2 linked regions of the Collimonas fungivorans Ter331 genome follow. The protein of the gene in region 1 interacts with the protein of each later gene in a pairwise test. Links are inferred from orthologs where the notes say so. Each region holds a gene or a part of one and is shown on either strand. Other genes may lie near its edges.

Evidence for each region. Proteins that work in one complex are often made in the same cells at the same time.
Region 2: the proteins of dnaQ (region 1) and dnaE interact in binary tests that used the Escherichia coli proteins (3 or more experiments, as listed by UniProt). The link is inferred for Collimonas fungivorans Ter331 from one-to-one orthologs.

The regions. Positions count from the first base shown.
Region 1 is NC_015856.1:1,736,312-1,739,759, forward strand. Bases 224-3,105 are described here. They hold dnaQ (DNA polymerase III subunit epsilon), read left to right. Parts: upstream 224-1,236; coding sequence 1,237-1,974; downstream 1,975-3,105. Other genes in these bases: CFU_RS07520 (class I SAM-dependent methyltransferase), read left to right, coding at 224-690; rnhA (ribonuclease HI), read left to right, coding at 733-1,167. In the rest of the region: more of CFU_RS07520, read left to right, coding at 1-223. UniProt on the Escherichia coli protein: DNA polymerase III is a complex, multichain enzyme responsible for most of the replicative synthesis in bacteria. The epsilon subunit contain the editing function and is a proofreading 3'-5' exonuclease.
Region 2 is NC_015856.1:1,217,683-1,222,031, reverse strand. The notes cover bases 1-4,066. They hold dnaE (DNA polymerase III subunit alpha), read right to left. Parts: upstream 3,669-4,066; coding sequence 201-3,668; downstream 1-200. Other genes in these bases: CFU_RS05400 (sulfurtransferase), read left to right, coding at 3,774-4,066; msbA (lipid A export permease/ATP-binding protein MsbA), read right to left, coding at 1-80. Also shown: more of CFU_RS05400, read left to right, coding at 4,067-4,349. UniProt on the Escherichia coli protein: DNA polymerase III is a complex, multichain enzyme responsible for most of the replicative synthesis in bacteria. This DNA polymerase also exhibits 3' to 5' exonuclease activity. The alpha chain is the DNA polymerase catalytic subunit.

The DNA of each region.
Region 1 (3,448 bases):
CTGGACGCGATGACGGCGGATATCTTCGGCTTCAACGCGATGCAGATCGGCGTGCCGCAAATCAAGTCCCTGCAAGCGAACCGCATGCGCCACAAATGGCTGACGGACAGCCGCCTGCCGGCAGCGGGCGAAGCGCAATCCGGCGTGGTGGTGACCCACGATTTCGCCGAACTGCCGTTCGCCTCGCAAAGCCTGGACCTGGTGGTGTTGCCGCATGTGCTCGAGTTCGCCGCCGAGCCGCACCAGATCTTGCGCGAGGTCGAACGGGTGCTGATTCCGGAAGGGCAGGTTATCATCACCGGTTTTAATCCGGCCAGCTTGTGGGGCATCAGGCAAACCGCAGGCCGCATGTCGGGCGTGCATTTCCTGCCGCAGAACGCCGAATTCATCAGCCTGCTGCGCCTGAAAGACTGGCTGAAGCTGCTGAACATGGAAGTCAACCGCGGCCACTTCGGCTGCTACGCGCCGCCGTATACCAGCAGCAAATGGCTGCATCGCTTCGCCTTCATGGAAAAGGCCGGCAACCGCTGGTGGCCGTATTTCGGCGCGGTATATATCGTGCAGGCGATCAAGCGGGTGAAGGGCATGCACCTGGTCGGCCCGGCTTTCAGCAAACAGGTGATCAAGGCAGCGCGCGGCGTGCCGGCCACCAACAAGATACACAAGACGGACCGCAACGGCGCTGAGTAGTCAGGGCAGCGGTCTCAAATATAACAAGCAGCGAAAGACAGTATGGACAAAGTAGAGATATATGCCGATGGCGCCTGCAAGGGCAATCCCGGCACCGGCGGCTGGGGTGCGCTATTGGTGGCGGATGGCAAGGAAAAGGAATTGTTTGGCGGCGAACGCAATACGACCAATAACCGGATGGAGCTGAAAGCGGTGATCGAGGCCTTGACCGCCCTGACTCGTCCCTGCGAGGTGACGGTGTATACCGACAGCCAGTATGTGCAAAAAGGGATCAGCGAATGGATCCACGGCTGGAAAGCGCGCGGCTGGAAAACCGCAGCGCGCGAACCCGTGAAAAACGTCGACCTGTGGCAGGCGCTGGACGCCGCGCAGGCCCAGCACAAGATCGAATGGAAATGGGTCAGGGGCCATGCCGGCCACGTCGGCAACGAGCGCGCCGACCAGCTCGCCAACCGCGGCGTGACCACGGTTGTATAACACCGCCACGGCCGCATTGGCTGAGGCGCGCTACTATTAACATATGTTTGTATTGAAGATTAAGTGACCATGCGACAAATTGTTCTGGATACCGAAACCACCGGCCTCAACCCGCGCACCGGCGACCGCGTCATCGAAATCGGTTGCGTCGAGTTGCTGAACCGGCGCTTGACCGGCAATAATTTCCATCGCTACATCAACCCCGAGCGCGATTCGGAAGAAGGCGCGCTGGCAGTCCACGGCTTGACCACTGCTTTCCTCAGTGACAAACCGAAGTTCGCCGAAATATTCGACGAGCTGCGCGAATACACGCGCGGCGCCCAGGTCATCATCCACAACGCGCCGTTCGACCTGGGATTCCTCGACGCTGAATACAAGCTGCTAGGCAAGGGCACATTTTCCGGCGATGTCGCCGGCGTCATCGACACCCTGGTGCAAGCCAAGGAAATGTATCCCGGCAAACGCAACTCGCTGGACGCCCTGTGCGACCGCTACGGCATCTCCAACGCCCACCGCACCTTGCACGGCGCATTGCTTGACTCCGAACTGCTGGCCGAGGTGTACCTGGCAATGACGCGCGGCCAGAACAGTTTCAGCATCGACCTGGGAGCAGGGCATGGCGATGCGGACGGCGGCGGTGCGGCGCTGGAGCTGCTGCCGCTGGCGGGGATCGTGGTGCGCACCGCGAATGCGGAAGAACTGGCCGAGCATGAGCTGGTGCTAAATGGTTTGGACAAGGACGCTAAAGGCGCCTGCATATGGCGCCAGCCGGCGGTGGATGCCGCTGAAAATCCGCCGCAAAACTGATCTTGCAAAAAATTCACACAAGACACTAGCCACGAACCGGATTTGCCATTATAATTTCGCTTCTTTAGGCGCGTAGCTCAGCTGGTTAGAGCACTACCTTGACATGGTAGGGGTCGTTGGTTCGAGTCCAATCGTGCCTACCAGTATTCTCAACGTTTGCGGGGATGCTGGGACAAATTTGGGGCAATTTCGAATTTGTTTGTAAGTGAATATCAGTGGAATGGAAGCGCAGTATGGCTTCCATTTTTGCTTTCTCCCTCCCGCGATCTGCGGAATCAATCCACTTAGCGTACACAGTAAAAAGCATCTTGGCATTGGCATGTCCCATCTGCCGGCTGATGTAGGTCGGGTTCACGCTGGCCATTAAGGCGGTTGTCGCATATGTATGCCGGGTTTGGTAGGCACGGCGCATCCGAATCCCCAGGGGCTTCAGTGTTGGCCTCCAATAATGGTCGCGCTGGCTGCGTTCGTCGTGCCATGGGCGAAGCGTGACAGGATTTTCAAATATTTCATCCGACTTCAGGAACGTAAAGGCTTTTTGCGCTTGCAGAACGGCGATTACTCGTTCAACCAGGTCGACGTCGCGGATTTCATGAGTCTTGAGGCTCTTGAGCTGTCCCTTGAACGTCCGAGCCCGCTCAACGCGCGCGGTGCCATGATTCCAATCGACGTTGCCCCAACGCAATGCAATTAGTTCTTTATGGCGCATGCCGGTCATAAAAGCAAACTCGAAATAGTTCGCTATCCGCAGGTCGTAGTGCTCCCGCATATGAGAAAGAATCCATTCCATCTCTTCTGTCGACAGAGGGTCCGGCACGGCCTTTTGGTGCTTTCCGTTCTCGATGCCTTGCATCGGATTGACCAAGTCGCTGATCTCGCGTCCGGCAAGCGCAAAAACACCTCTGAGCGGGATTAGGTAGTTATTACAAAGCTTGGCGCTTGGCCAAGGGTGAGAGCCCACCACCGCTGCGATTTTGCCGTAGCTGAGCGACTCGATCGCGCTGTCGGCGCCGAGTTTGCTTTGCCAAAACTTTAGTGCTAGCGAATACTGGGAGAGCGTGGCGGCAGCTAGCCGCCCCTTGGTCTGAAGCCACAGATTGCACATTTCTTCAAGTGTCCGTACAGCGGAGCCCATTTTTCCGGCATTGGGTGAATTCGAAAAAAACTCGCCATAGACAAAACTACCGAGCTCCATCTTGCGTTTGATTTGCTCGACCATTCGCTCAGCGAATTTGATATTCGGAGCGGTTGGTTTCAGGTCCAGCGTTTCCCGGCAACGAACCCCGCGCCAGGTAAATGACACCCGAATAGCTGATTCACGAATCTCTATACCGCTGCCTTTACGCCCTTTACCCATTTGTAATACTCCTGCATATTCATTGTTACGTGGCCATCCGGCGCGCGCCGATGATGTGTGCCCTCGATCCAGACGCCATCCTCGATTTTTCGCCTGACAGCCTTATCTCTGTAACCG
Region 2 (4,349 bases), 520 kb from region 1 along the record:
CCCAGGGTCAATCTCTTTTTGTATGGCCGATGCAATAGCGCAAGGCGCTTGAAAATGGTTGTATAGGAGAATGCGCTCATAAGTCAGTCTGCTTTAAGTTCTTTTTGCACTTTACTATCATGAGAGAATTTTTTCTCCGAAAGTAGAGTTAAGTAATATGAGGATGCGGAGCCAATCGGCAAAACGCGGCAAGCGGCGCCTTAGTACTCCACTGCGACCGCTTCTTTCCCGACTTTTTCTACGAGGGCCAACTGCAAGCCATCACTGGGAGACACTCTCCATTCATCGCCCAGCAGTATTTCGCAAGCTACGCCGTCGCCGGTGTAGCGCAGCGTCATCGGCAAACCGTTGCCGGAACGATGCGAGGACAGCATGTCCTTCAGCTGCGTCGCATCGATTTTCTGCGCCGGCGAGGACAGGGACAACACGATCTGACGGCCGTACTGAATCCGTGCAGTGGCAATATCCATCACCTTCTCCGCCGACACCCGCAAACCGCCGTTGAAACGATCTTCCGAAACCTTGCCATGCACCACCAGGAATTCGTCTTCCTTGAAAAACGCCTTGTTCGGTTCAAACTGTTCGTTATAGACAGTGACGTCGACAGTCGCGCTGCCGTCGTCCAGCGTCACGATCATCATTTTTCCACGCTGCGTCATTTGCGCCCGCAAGCCGGAGATGATGCCCGCCAGGACGCGCGGTTCGCGCGACGGTTCCAGGCTGCCGAGCGGAGTGCGCGCGAAGCGGCGCGCTTCGGCGGCATAGGCATGGAACAGATGGCCTGACAGATAGAAGCCAAGCGCGCTTTTTTCTTCCGTCAGTTTTTGCTTGTCGGTCCATGGCGCCGCCTGCACGTATTCGATCGGCGCTTCAAGATCGCTGTCGTCGCCGCCAAACAGGCTCACCTGGTTGGCAGATGCCAGTTTCTGGTCAGCAGCTTCCATCGCGCGCGGCACCGAAGCCAGCAGGATCCCGCGGTCGACCTTGAAACAATCGAATGCACCGGCGCGTATCAGCGACTCGATGGTGCGGCGGTTGATCTGGCGCTTGTCCACCCGCAGGCAGAAATCGAACAGGTCGACGAAAGGTTTTTCCTGGCGGGCGGCGATGATGGCTTCAATCGCGTTCTGTCCCGAACCTTTTACCGCACCGAGGCCGTAACGGATGAACGTCGCCTTCTTGCCCGGCTCGCCTTCCGGCGTGAAACGGTAATCCGACAGATTGATGTCCGGCGGCAGCAAGGTCAGCTTGCACACCACCAGCGAATCTTCCACCAGGATCTTGATCTTTTCCGTGTCGTCCATCGCCAGCGACAAGTTGGCTGCCATGAACGCGGCGGGGTGATGTGCTTTCAGGTAAGCGGTGTGATAAGACAGCAACGCGTAAGCGGCGGCATGCGACTTGTTGAAGCCGTAGCCCGCGAACTTTTCCATCAAGTCGAAAATCTCATCGGCCTTGGCTTCGGTCAAACCGTCCTTGGCGGCGCCGTCGCGGAAAATCTGGCGATGCTCCGCCATCTCTTCCGCTTTTTTCTTACCCATCGCCCGCCGCAGCAAATCCGCGCCGCCGAGCGAGTAACCGCCGACCACCTGCGCCATCTGCATCACCTGCTCCTGATACACCATGATGCCATAGGTTTCCGACAAGATGCCTTCAGTACGCGGGTCGGGATAGTCGAAGCGTTCGCCGTGCTTGCGTTTGCAGAAATCGGGGATCAGGTCCATCGGACCCGGCCGGTACAACGCCACCAGCGCGATAATGTCTTCGAAGCGGTCGGGCCGCGCATCTTTCAGCATGCCTTGCATGCCGCGGCTTTCAAGCTGGAACACGGCCACTGTTTTAGCGGCGGTCAGCAATTCATACGATGGCCGGTCGTTGAGCGGCAGTTTTTCCAGGCTGAAGTCGGCCATGGCCGGATCGAGCTGCTTGATGTAGCGCACCGCGCGATCAAGGATCGTCAGCGTGGTCAAACCCAAAAAGTCGAACTTGACCAGGCCGACGGCTTCGACGTCGTCTTTATCGTACTGCGACACCACGCCGGCATCGCCGCCCTGTGTATACAGCGGGCAGAAATCGGTCAGCTTGCCGGGTGCGATCAGCACGCCGCCGGCATGCATGCCGATGTTGCGCGCGATGCCTTCGACTTGCTGCGCCAGGTTGAGCAGCTGCTTGACCTCTTCCTCGTTCTCCAGGCGTTCGGCCAGCATCGGCTCTTCCTGGATGGCGTCGGCAATCGTGACGTGCTTGCCCGGCTTGAACGGAATCAGCTTGGAGATGCCGTCGCAAAAATTGTAGCCAAAATCAAGCACCCGGCCGACGTCGCGGATCGCGCCCTTCGCCGCCATGGTGCCGAAGGTGGCAATCTGCGATACCGCATCCTTGCCGTACAAATCCTTGACGTGCTGGATGACGCGGTCGCGCCCTTCCTGGCAAAAGTCGATATCGAAGTCGGGCATCGATACGCGCTCAGGATTCAGGAAACGTTCGAACAGCAGATTGTATTTGAGCGGATCGAGGTCAGTGATCTGCAGTGAATATGCGACCAGCGAACCGGCCCCCGAACCCCGTCCCGGTCCGACCGGAACGCCATTCTGCTTGGCCCAGCGGATAAACTCGGCAACGATCAGGAAGTAGCCGGGGAAACCCATCTTGATGATGGTGTCGGTTTCGAATTTCAGCCGGTCCTGGTAGCGCTGGCGCTGCTGTTCGCGCTTCGCTTGATCCGGGAACAAATGCAGCAGGCGCAGCTCCAGGCCTTCCTGCGATTGCTGTATCAGGAAATCGCCAATGGTCATGCCGTCCGGCGTCGGGAAATCCGGCAATTGCGGCTTGCCCAATTGCAGCGTCAGGTTGCAGCGCTTGGCGATTTCAATGGAGTTTTGCAGCGCGGCCGGCATGTCGGCGAACAGCTCGGCCATTTCGGCCTGGGTCTTGAACGATTGCTGGTCGTTGAAACGGCGCACGCGGCGCGCATTGGCCAGCATTTCGCCTTCGGCGATACAGGTGCGCGCTTCATGCGCAATGAATTCTTCTTTATCCAGGAACTGGATCGGATGGGTAGCCACCACTGGCACGCCGAATTTGGCAGCCAGCGCCACCGCCTGGCGCACATGTGCTTCCATGTTGGGCTGGTCGGCGCGCTGGATCTCGACATAGAAATTGTCCGGGAAAATCGCCGCCCACCGCTCGATGCAACGCTCCGCCAATCCTGTATTGCCATTGTCAATGGCAATGCCGATGTCGCCGAAATGGGCGCCAGACAAGGCAATCAGCCCGTTGCCGCCATTCTGTTGCGTCAGTTCGGCCAGCCATTCGGCGCGGATTTCCGCGCGGCCGCGATGCAGGTTTTCCAGCCAGGCCCGGGACAACAGTTCACACAGCTGCAAATAACCGCGGCGGTTCTTGACCAGCAGCAGCAAGCGCGACGGCTTGTCGCGGTCGTCGTCATTGGTGATCCAGACATCGCAGCCGATGATCGGCTTGATGCCCTTGCCGCGCGCAGCCTTATAGAATTTGACCATGCCGAACAGGTTGGCGAGGTCGGAGATGCCAAGTGCTGCCTGCTTGTCGCCGGCAGCGGCTTTCACGACATCGTCGATGCGTACCAGGCCGTCGACAATGGAATACTCGGAATGGAGGCGGAGATGGATAAATTGCGGTGTCGTCATGGCCGGTATTTTACCCTGAGGCCCTGCCTCCAAGGGCAAAATTGGGCATTCCTGCGGCCGGCGTTTATAATACTGATAAATCAACGACTTACCGAGAAATACATCATGCAGTCCAGCCATCCTTACGTCAATATCGCGGCCTATAAATTCATCACTTTCATAGACGCAGAGCAAAAGCGTCCGGAATTTCTTGCAATTTGCAAACAATTGCAACTAAAAGGCACGATTTTGCTTACTCCGGAGGGAATCAACCTGTTCCTGGCCGGCATGCGCGAGCAAATCGACCAGTTCCTGGCCTGGCTGCGCGCAGACGAGCGCTTCGCGGACCTGGAAGTGAAGGAAAGTTATTCCGAAAAACAGCCTTTCACCCGCATGCTGGTCAAGCTGAAGGCGGAAATCATCACGATGAAACACCCTTTGATCAAGCCGGAACTGGGCCGCGCCCCGGCGGTGCAGGCGCAGACGCTAAAGCGCTGGCTGGACCAGGGTTACGACGACAACGGCCGGCCGGTGGTCATGCTGGATACACGCAACGCATTTGAAGTCGACGTCGGCACCTTTGAAAACACGATTGATTACCGCATCGAGAAATTCAGCGAATTCCCGGCGGTGATCGCTGCGCACAAGGACGAACTGGCCGACAAGACCGTTGTCACTTTCTGTACCGGCGGCATCCGCTGC